2 regions of the Arthrobacter sp. CAN_A1 genome follow, and region 2 is predicted to be linked to the other one. Evidence: riboswitches for the same ligand, from Rfam matches in the RefSeq annotation. Region 2 holds a riboswitch; the other holds the start of a gene.

Region 1 (4,083 bases), on a different contig from region 2:
TGGAGATGGACGAGTTGCTCGCCGAGCTCTAATCTGCCACCGATTTTAAGTGGGGAGGGCCAATCTGTGGCGCTCCCCACTCGCTCCTATTTTGACTTCAAGGACTATTGACATGCCTCGTATTCACCGCTCTTTACCCCGCCCACGACGGGCTGCCCCGGCGGTGGTCATGACCGCAGCGATCCTCGTCGTTACCGCTTGCTCACCACAACCCCCGCAGGGAGCCAACAGCGCCAGTACCGCGGCCCCGTCAGTCAGCGCGGAGGGTTATCCAACCGGTCACGTCCATGGCATGAGCGTGGATCCCAGCACAAACCGTGTCCTCCTCGCCACCCACGATGGCTTGTTCGACGTCTCAGAATCGCCCGCAAGTCAGATCGGCCCGACCATCGACCTGATGGGGTTCACCGCGGCAGGGAACGGTGACCTTTACGCCTCCGGTCATCCCGGTCCGGGAACCGACCTGCCCGACCCGGTGGGGCTGATCCGGTCCACCGACCAAGGCCAGACCTGGCAGCCGCTGTCCCGACAAGGAGAGTCCGACTTCCACGCCCTCGCCGCCACCGGCGCTGGGATAGTCGGTTTCGACGGCCAGCTCCAGACCAGTGCTGAGGGGGCGTCGTGGGAACCCGTTGATGAACAGATTCCCGTGTTCAACCTGGGCGCAACGGCCCGCGACAGTGTTGTACTGGCGACCACCGAGGAAGGCCTGCAGCGTTCCACCGACGACGGCGAAACGTGGGCTTCCGTGCCCGGAGCACCCCTGCTGATGCTCACGGCCCTTTCACAAGGAGCAACAGCCGGGATCACACCCGAGGGACAGATTCACACCAGTGATGACGCGGGGTTAACCTGGACCGAACAAGGAACAGTCCCCGGCCAGGTAGCGGCAATCGCAACCCACCTGCTAAAGGATTCCACCCAGCGCATCTGGGTCGCGACCGAAAACGGTGTCCAGGTCTCCAACGACAACGGGCAAACCTTCACGGACATCAGATCGAGCCACCAGTAAACGCGGGGTTAGGATGGCCGATCGAAATCCGGAAGCCCTGGGATCACCGCATGATACCGGGAGAGGGGCTAGCGCAGCAGCCTGCTGATTGCCTGTGTTGCTTCCTTAACCTTCGCGTCAACGGCTTTGGAGGACCCGCTGGTTTCGGCCTCCTTTGCTGCGGAGACGACACAGTGTTGCAAATGATTTTCCAGCAGGCCCAGACTCACGGCGTGCATGGCACTATTGACCGCCGCGACCTGGGTGAGAATATCGATGCAGTACTGATCCTCATCGACCATCCGCGCTATCCCGCGGACCTGTCCTTCGATGCGCTTCAGGCGCCGTAGATAGGCCGCCTTGTCTGGGGAGTAACCGTGTACTCCGCCAGCGGGAACCGGCTGGGCCGTTGCCCGGGACTCCGCCGTGGAACCTTCAGTGGAGGCTGCTTTCGGTGTGTCAATGGTCGTGCTCCGAGGTCCTGCTCCGGCGTTCACGGTCTATCCTTTCAATACCAACCGACCTGCTCGGGTAGTGCCCGGACAGGATCGATGGTGGGTCCCCAACGGCGCACTCCGCGCAGCCTTCTAAGTATTATCGATGTTTCGAACAGTCGCGAACGCGTGGACGTCGGAATCGGTTCCCTCCTCCGCCAGCGCTCCGCTATTCCTGGGAGCACCCTGAAAGGTTGCTGAATTCCGTTACCGTAATGTGACTTAAATACCAGGGTGGGGTATTCTCATTTGAGTGATCCTGGCATCCGCCGAGGTCATATTCCCGCGCAGAATGCCGAGTCCTGCCACTGCACCGGGAGCCGTTCGCACAATCCAGATGGCAGGGACGGGGGAACCACGTTTCCACCGGGCCACCGCACGCGGTGACCCTCGGGGTTAAGTCGATCCGACTATCCAGAGCAGAACCTGCAGCATCGTTAGCGATCGCAGGACAGCACAGATAGCGGTCGGCCGGGTGACTCCCATCCGAACCCGACAGCTCACCCCGCAGGCATGGGAGAGGCAAAACACCATGTCACGTACGTCCATTCCTGCACGCCACCGCGCCGCAACCACCCACTCCGTCGCCCTCACCGGCCTGGCCTACTCCGCGAAGACCAATGCCGTCGCACTGGGCAAGCCAGCCATCATCGCAGCCGCAACCGGCAGCCTCGTCTTCTCCGTCGGAGCCGCCGCCCACGCGGGAACCTACACTCAGGACACCGCACCCGCGCAGACGACAACCGTTTCGGCGCCGACTGCAGGTGTTCACACTGTCGTTGCCGGTGACACTCTGGGTGCGATCGCCTCACTGCACGGCATCAACCTCGATACCCTGTTGGCCCAGAACGGCCTCTCCTACGCCTCAGTGATCTACCCCGGACAGCAGATCCAGCTCACCGGCGGTCCAAGCGCAGCCGTCAGCCCCGCTACCGTTCCGGCCGCACCCGCGACACAGGCCTTTGCCGCGGCACCGGCCCCTGCGTCACCGGCGCCCGCCGCCGCGCCGGCCATGATGTCCCTGGCCTCGGGTTCCATTACTCCCATCGCGCCGGAAACCCCGTCAGTTCCCGCGAGCGGCGTCGGCTCAGCACTGGTCGCCTCGGCATACGGGCAGCTCGGCTCCATCCAGGACTGCACCATTCTCGTCGAGCGGGCGCTGCGCTCCATCGGCCTGAACGTCGGAGACCTCGGCCCCCTGCAGTTCGACCAGTACGGAACCCGGGTCTCGACCCCGGCCCCCGGTGACCTCGTCGTCCGCCCCGGCCACATCGCCATCTACGTCGGGAACGGAAACGTCATCAGCAGCGGCATGAACGGTTCAAACCTCACCATCGAGCACCCGCTGTCCGACCTCGCCGGTTCCTACTTCGTGCGAGTCAACGGCTAATACCCGACCTTGCGGAAATGCTCCGCAAGCCGATCAAAAGTGGCAGGTGTCCTGAGCGGAGGGCACCTGCCACTTTTGGTTCGCGGAGTCGGGTCAGACCGTCGCGGATCCTGCCGTTCGCCACGCCCTTACATCGAGTCGATCGAGGCGATAAGTATCTCGGCTGCTCGGCGGGCTTGCCGTGCGGGTTCGGTGGTTCCGCTGATCGCGGCAGTGGTTTGTGCGCCTTCGGCCAGGATGGCCAGCTGGGCGGCAAGTTCGGTTGTTCCTCCGGCGTCGGCGACGAGGCGGCCGAGGTATTCCTGGAACGAGTGTTTGTGGAGCCGCGCTACCTCGGCGACTGCGGGCGAAACGGCCCCGAGCTCGCCGAAGGCGTTGATGAAGCCGCAGCCCCGAAATGAGTCGCTGGCAAACCAGTCGGCGAGGTAGTCGTAAACAGCCAGAAGTCGGTCTTCGGGGGAGGCGGCACGGTCAACGGCTGTTGTGACGCCGTCGGTCCAGAGCTGATGCCGGTATTGCAGTACCGCGAGGACTATCGCTTCTTTTGACGGGAACAACCGGTAGAGCCGTTTCAGCGACACCCCGGATGCCTCTCGCAAAGCGTCCATTCCTACCGCCTGGATGCCGCGTGCGTAGTACAGCGCGTCAGCGGCCTCGATCACGCTGTCGCGTACTTTTCCCTCGTCCATTGTTCAAGTGTACTTGCGGGAGAACCATCGTTCCCGTACAGTCGGTGAAACGTAGAGAACGCTCGTTCTCACACTATTGGAGGGACACTCACATGCCGTTCATCACTGTCGGAAACGAGAATTCGGCGCCAGTGCAGGCGTATTTCGAGGACCACGGAACCGGTCAGCCAGTGGTGCTGATCCACGGGTACCCGCTTGATGGGTCGTCCTGGGAGAAACAGAGCGCAGCCCTGCTTGATGCGGGCTACCGAGTGATTACCTACGATCGACGCGGTTTCGGCCGGTCCTCCAAGCCGACCACCGGCCACGACTACGACACGTACGCTGCCGACCTGGCCGCCGTTCTGGAATCGTTGGACCTTCGCGAAGCTGTCCTGGTCGGGTTCTCCATGGGAACCGGCGAGGTGGGTCGCTACCTCGGAACCTACGGTTCAGAGCGTGTCGCGAAGGCAGTATTCCTCGGATCGCTGCAGCCCTTCTTGTTGAAGACCGACGACAATCCAGCCGGGGTCCCTCAGG
Region 2 (4,083 bases):
GATGACCAGGTCGCCTGCTGCCGGCGAACCGACAACCGAACCGAAGGCGAAGAAGCCGCTCGGGGCGATGTCTCCGACTGACTTACCGACCGATCGAAGTGCCTTCTCGACCATGGCGGTGCAATCCTGCGCAACACCAATCTGGGAGTAGGCGGATCCGACGAGCCCTGCTGCGATGTTGCCGGACGGTGCTGCCGGTGCTGGCTCCTCGGCGGCGGGCGCCGGAGTTGCTGCGACTGGAGCAGGTGCAGGTGCTGGAGCGGCGGGGGCCTCGACCGGCGCCTCGGCGGCCGGGGCAGCTTCCTGCACGACGGGTTCGACGACGGCGGCTGGTGCAACGGCTTCGGCTACTGGCTCAACGACGTCGGCCTGGACCTCAACGGCTGGTGCAGCTTCCACGACGGCGGGTGTTGCCGTGACGGCGGTGCGCTCGAAGGTGATCTCCGCGGTGGCGGCTGCGCTGACTGCATCTGCGGTCACCGATACCGAGTTCAGGGGGGTGGAGAGGGCAACGCGCTCGGCCTCGCCGATCCCGTGTGCCGGCAATCCGGCAGTCAGGACAAGCCCTGAGGCTGCGACGATGACGGCGGCCTGGCGGCCTACCGATCCGGCGTTCGAGGAGACAGCGGTGGAGATCGCCGTCAGGGGGCTGGTGTGCGTGCGGGCGGCCCTGTGGCGGCCCAGAGAAGAGCTAGTTGACACGTTTGATTGCCTCTCCCAATTGCCTGCGAGGTGAGCTGTCGGATTCGGATGGGAGTCACCCGGCCGCAACTTTCCTGTTGGAAACATGCGACTTAACCCCAAGGATTTCTTGCGAAATCCACTAATTGGTTCCCCCGCCTCTGCCATGCGAATTGTGCGAACGGACCCCGGGCAGTGGCAGAGCTAGGCGATCTGCTCGGGAGTGCCAAACCTATAAGAATTTGGCACGGGATCGACGGTACAGCAGATCGGCCACAATGTCACATTCCGGTCACGGAACGGTGTGGCCTTGGTTACAGCCAGCCCATGGGGTCGACGGTCTGGCCGTCAACCATCACTTCGAAGTGGAGGTGGCACCCGGTCGAGGCGCCGGTGCTGCCGCTCTGTGCGACTGCCTCGCCGCGGTCAACCTTTTGCCCCTCCTTGACGCTGCTGAGCGAGAGGTGGTTGTAGGTGGATTCAAGTCCGTTGCCGTGGTCGATCACCACACGGTTTCCTCCGCCGTAGGGGTGCCAGCCGGCGAAGGTGACGGTGCCGGCCGCTGCGGACAACACTTCGGTGCCGCAGGAGCTACTGAAGTCCTGTCCGGAGTGGAGTTCCCCACCCATCCCGGTAATCGGACTGACCCGGTAACCGAAGGGTGAGGTCATGATGAGATCGTCCAGCGGCGCGGACAACGATCCCCTGGCTGCGGCAGGCACGGCCGCGGACCCTGCGGCGGTCATGATCTCGGTGAGTTTGGCGTCGGCGTCGAACGTGCTCTGCAGTGCGGTGCGGCTGAAATCAACCAGTGCGGCGTCGGGAACCGTGATATCCCGCGGTGCAACTGTCGTTTCGGCGGCAGCAACGGCCTCACCGGTGGCGGCAGCCGTCTCCCCGGCCGGAATGGACGCGGCAGTGGTGGGCAGCGCGATGGTGAGGACCAGCCCTGACGCGGCGGCGGCAATGGCCACCTTCTGGCTCATCCCGGTCAGCGAAAGGTCGCTTCGGACCCGGGTGGCCCGACGTCGTCGCTCGAGCCGCTGGGCGTCTCTCGGGCGCGCTATTGGTACTGGGGCACCGGCACGGCGGCGTCCCGAAGCATGGTGCTTCGACAAAGGGTCCCTTTCGTATATGCCTGCGAAGTTAGCTGTCGGATTCGAGTCGGGAAAGAACTCGGTCCTGATCTGGTCCACTGACGCGGCACCGGATCCGGACTTCACCCCAAGGCGGCGAAACAGCCGTCATCGATGGGTCCTCCGCCCCTGTCACGGGTTCTCAGCATCCTGATCCGCTGACAGGGTTAGGCGTGCGGATCAGGTAACGCTGATGTATCAACGCCAGTTTTCCATTATCCGGGACCAGAAGCAAAAGAGATACGTTCGTTATCTTTTCCTGTGGATAACTTGCGGCAACAGTGCGCTGTTCTGCCCTAAACTACCGTCGGGCTGACCGAAACAAACACGTGTGCAGCAACCTCAGGCGGCAGTTCAAGAGCGCCTTCGATCCCCTCGACCCGGACCGACACGTAATCGCCGACCGTCTGCACGCTGATGACCGTTCCCGGTCGCAATCCGCCCTCATCAAGCTGTGACAGCAACTCAGGATCCACCTGAATAGGTTCGGCCAACCGGACCAGGGTGATGACCGATCCGGGCGGGTTGGTCCCGATCACTGACAGGAGGCTCAACACACCGGCGGTGAAGTTTTCGGTCGGCGGTCCGCCCAGCGCCTCAAGCCCGGGGATGGGGTTGCCGTAGGGAGATTCGGTGGGTTTTCCGAGCAGCTCGTAGAGGCGCTGTTCAACCCGTTCACTCATCACATGCTCCCAGCGGCAAGCCTCCTCATGGACGTACGCCCAGTCGAGGCCGATCACGTCGGAAAGCAAACGTTCAGCGAGACGGTGTTTACGCATGACACCGATGGCACGACGGCGGCCGAGGTCAGTAAATTCCAGGTGGCGGTCGCCCGAGACCACCACCAGCCCGTCGCGTTCCATCCGGCCGATGGTCTGCGACACGGTAGGGCCTGAGTGACGGAGCCGTTCGGCGATCCGGGCGCGGAGGGCAACAATGTTTTCCTCCTCCAGTTCCAGGATGGTCCGCAGGTACATCTCAGTGGTATCGATGAGGTCCGTCATGCGGTTCAGCTCCTAGGCACTGGTGCGGGTTGGATCAGCGGGCAGCTTGCGCGGTGGGAACGCGGCACGTAACGCCAGCGCCGAACGGGAGTTCTACGCCTCCCAAGGTTAACCCATTTCCTGCCGGCCAAGGCAATCAGCCGCCGCCGTCCACGCCTCCCGATGCGGTTCACAAATGTCGCCGGAGACCGCCAGTGCGGCAGAATGAAACCCGTCGCGAGTTGCACGCTTACCCCTTTGGAGGAACCATGAGTATTTCCCCGGACCACACAATCCCCGCTGGGCTCCTCCCCGCCGACGGGCGTTTCGGTGCCGGCCCCTCGAAGGTCCGTGACGGTCAACTGGAAGCACTCGCCCAGGCCGGGCGCACCCTGCTGGGCACCTCCCACCGGCAGGCGCCGGTGCGCAATCTTGTCGGGTCGATCCGGGACGGCCTGACCCAACTGTTCAGCGCACCGGACGGCTACGAAGTGATTCTGGGAGTCGGCGGGTCAACCGCTTTCTGGGATGTGGCGTCCTTTGGTCTGGTGGAGAACAAGGCCCAGCACCTGTCCTTCGGGGAATTTGGGTCCAAGTTCGCGTCGGCCACCAACCGGGCCCCGTTCCTCGACGCTTCGTCGGTGATCACCTCGGTGCCGGGGACCCGGCCCACCCCTCAGGCTGAGGCGGGAGTCGACGTCTACGCCTGGCCGCAGAACGAGACGTCCACCGGTGTTGCCGCCCCGGTTCACCGGGTGGATGGCGCCGCACCGGATGCGTTGGTCCTCATTGACGCGACCTCGGCCGCCGGCGGGCTGGACGTTGATGTCAGCGCTTCCGACGTCTACTACTTCGCCCCGCAGAAGAACTTCGCGTCCGACGGCGGCCTGTGGCTGGGCATGTTCTCCCCCGCAGCACTGGAACGCGCTGAACGCATCGCTGCCAGCGACCGGTGGATCCCCGACTTCCTGAGCCTCAAGACGGCCATCGACAATTCCCTCCTGAACCAGACCTACAACACACCGTCGCTGGCCACCCTGGTCACGCTGAACGCCCAGATCGAATGGCTGAACACCAGCGGCGGTCTGCGGTTCGCCGCCGCCCGGACCGCCGAGTCAGCGGGCCGGGTATACCGGTGGGCCGAGGCGTCCGGCGTCGCAACCCCCTTCGTGACCCGTGCCGAGGACCGCTCGAATGTCATCACGACGATCGACTTCGACGATTCTGTTGATGCGGCGCTGCTGGCGAAGGTGCTGCGCGCCAACGGGATTGTCGACGTCGAG

The links. A riboswitch is a leader RNA that binds a small molecule or an ion and turns the genes downstream of it on or off. The one in region 2 is predicted to bind cyclic di-AMP.
Region 1: linked by a shared signal. The riboswitch ahead of IWX62_RS12930 (C40 family peptidase) and the one ahead of IWX62_RS10265 (M23 family metallopeptidase) in region 2 are both predicted to bind cyclic di-AMP.

Annotation. Positions count from the first base shown of each region.
Region 1 covers NZ_JADOUR010000012.1:24,992-29,074, reverse strand. The annotation lists gene IWX62_RS12945 (DUF305 domain-containing protein) at 1-32, shown strand, start outside; gene IWX62_RS12940 (F510_1955 family glycosylhydrolase) at 113-1,012, shown strand; gene IWX62_RS12935 (metal-sensitive transcriptional regulator) at 1,081-1,488, opposite strand; cyclic di-AMP (ydaO/yuaA leader) riboswitch at 1,801-2,014, shown strand; gene IWX62_RS12930 (C40 family peptidase) at 2,018-2,875, shown strand; gene IWX62_RS12925 (TetR/AcrR family transcriptional regulator) at 3,004-3,564, opposite strand; gene IWX62_RS12920 (alpha/beta fold hydrolase) at 3,657-4,083, shown strand, end outside.
Region 2 covers NZ_JADOUR010000007.1:109,561-113,643, forward strand. The annotation lists gene IWX62_RS10260 (hypothetical protein) at 1-702, opposite strand, end outside; cyclic di-AMP (ydaO/yuaA leader) riboswitch at 708-871, opposite strand; gene IWX62_RS10265 (M23 family metallopeptidase) at 996-1,799, opposite strand; cyclic di-AMP (ydaO/yuaA leader) riboswitch at 1,802-1,975, opposite strand; gene IWX62_RS10270 (metal-dependent transcriptional regulator) at 2,114-2,821, opposite strand; gene serC (phosphoserine transaminase) at 3,070-4,083, shown strand, end outside.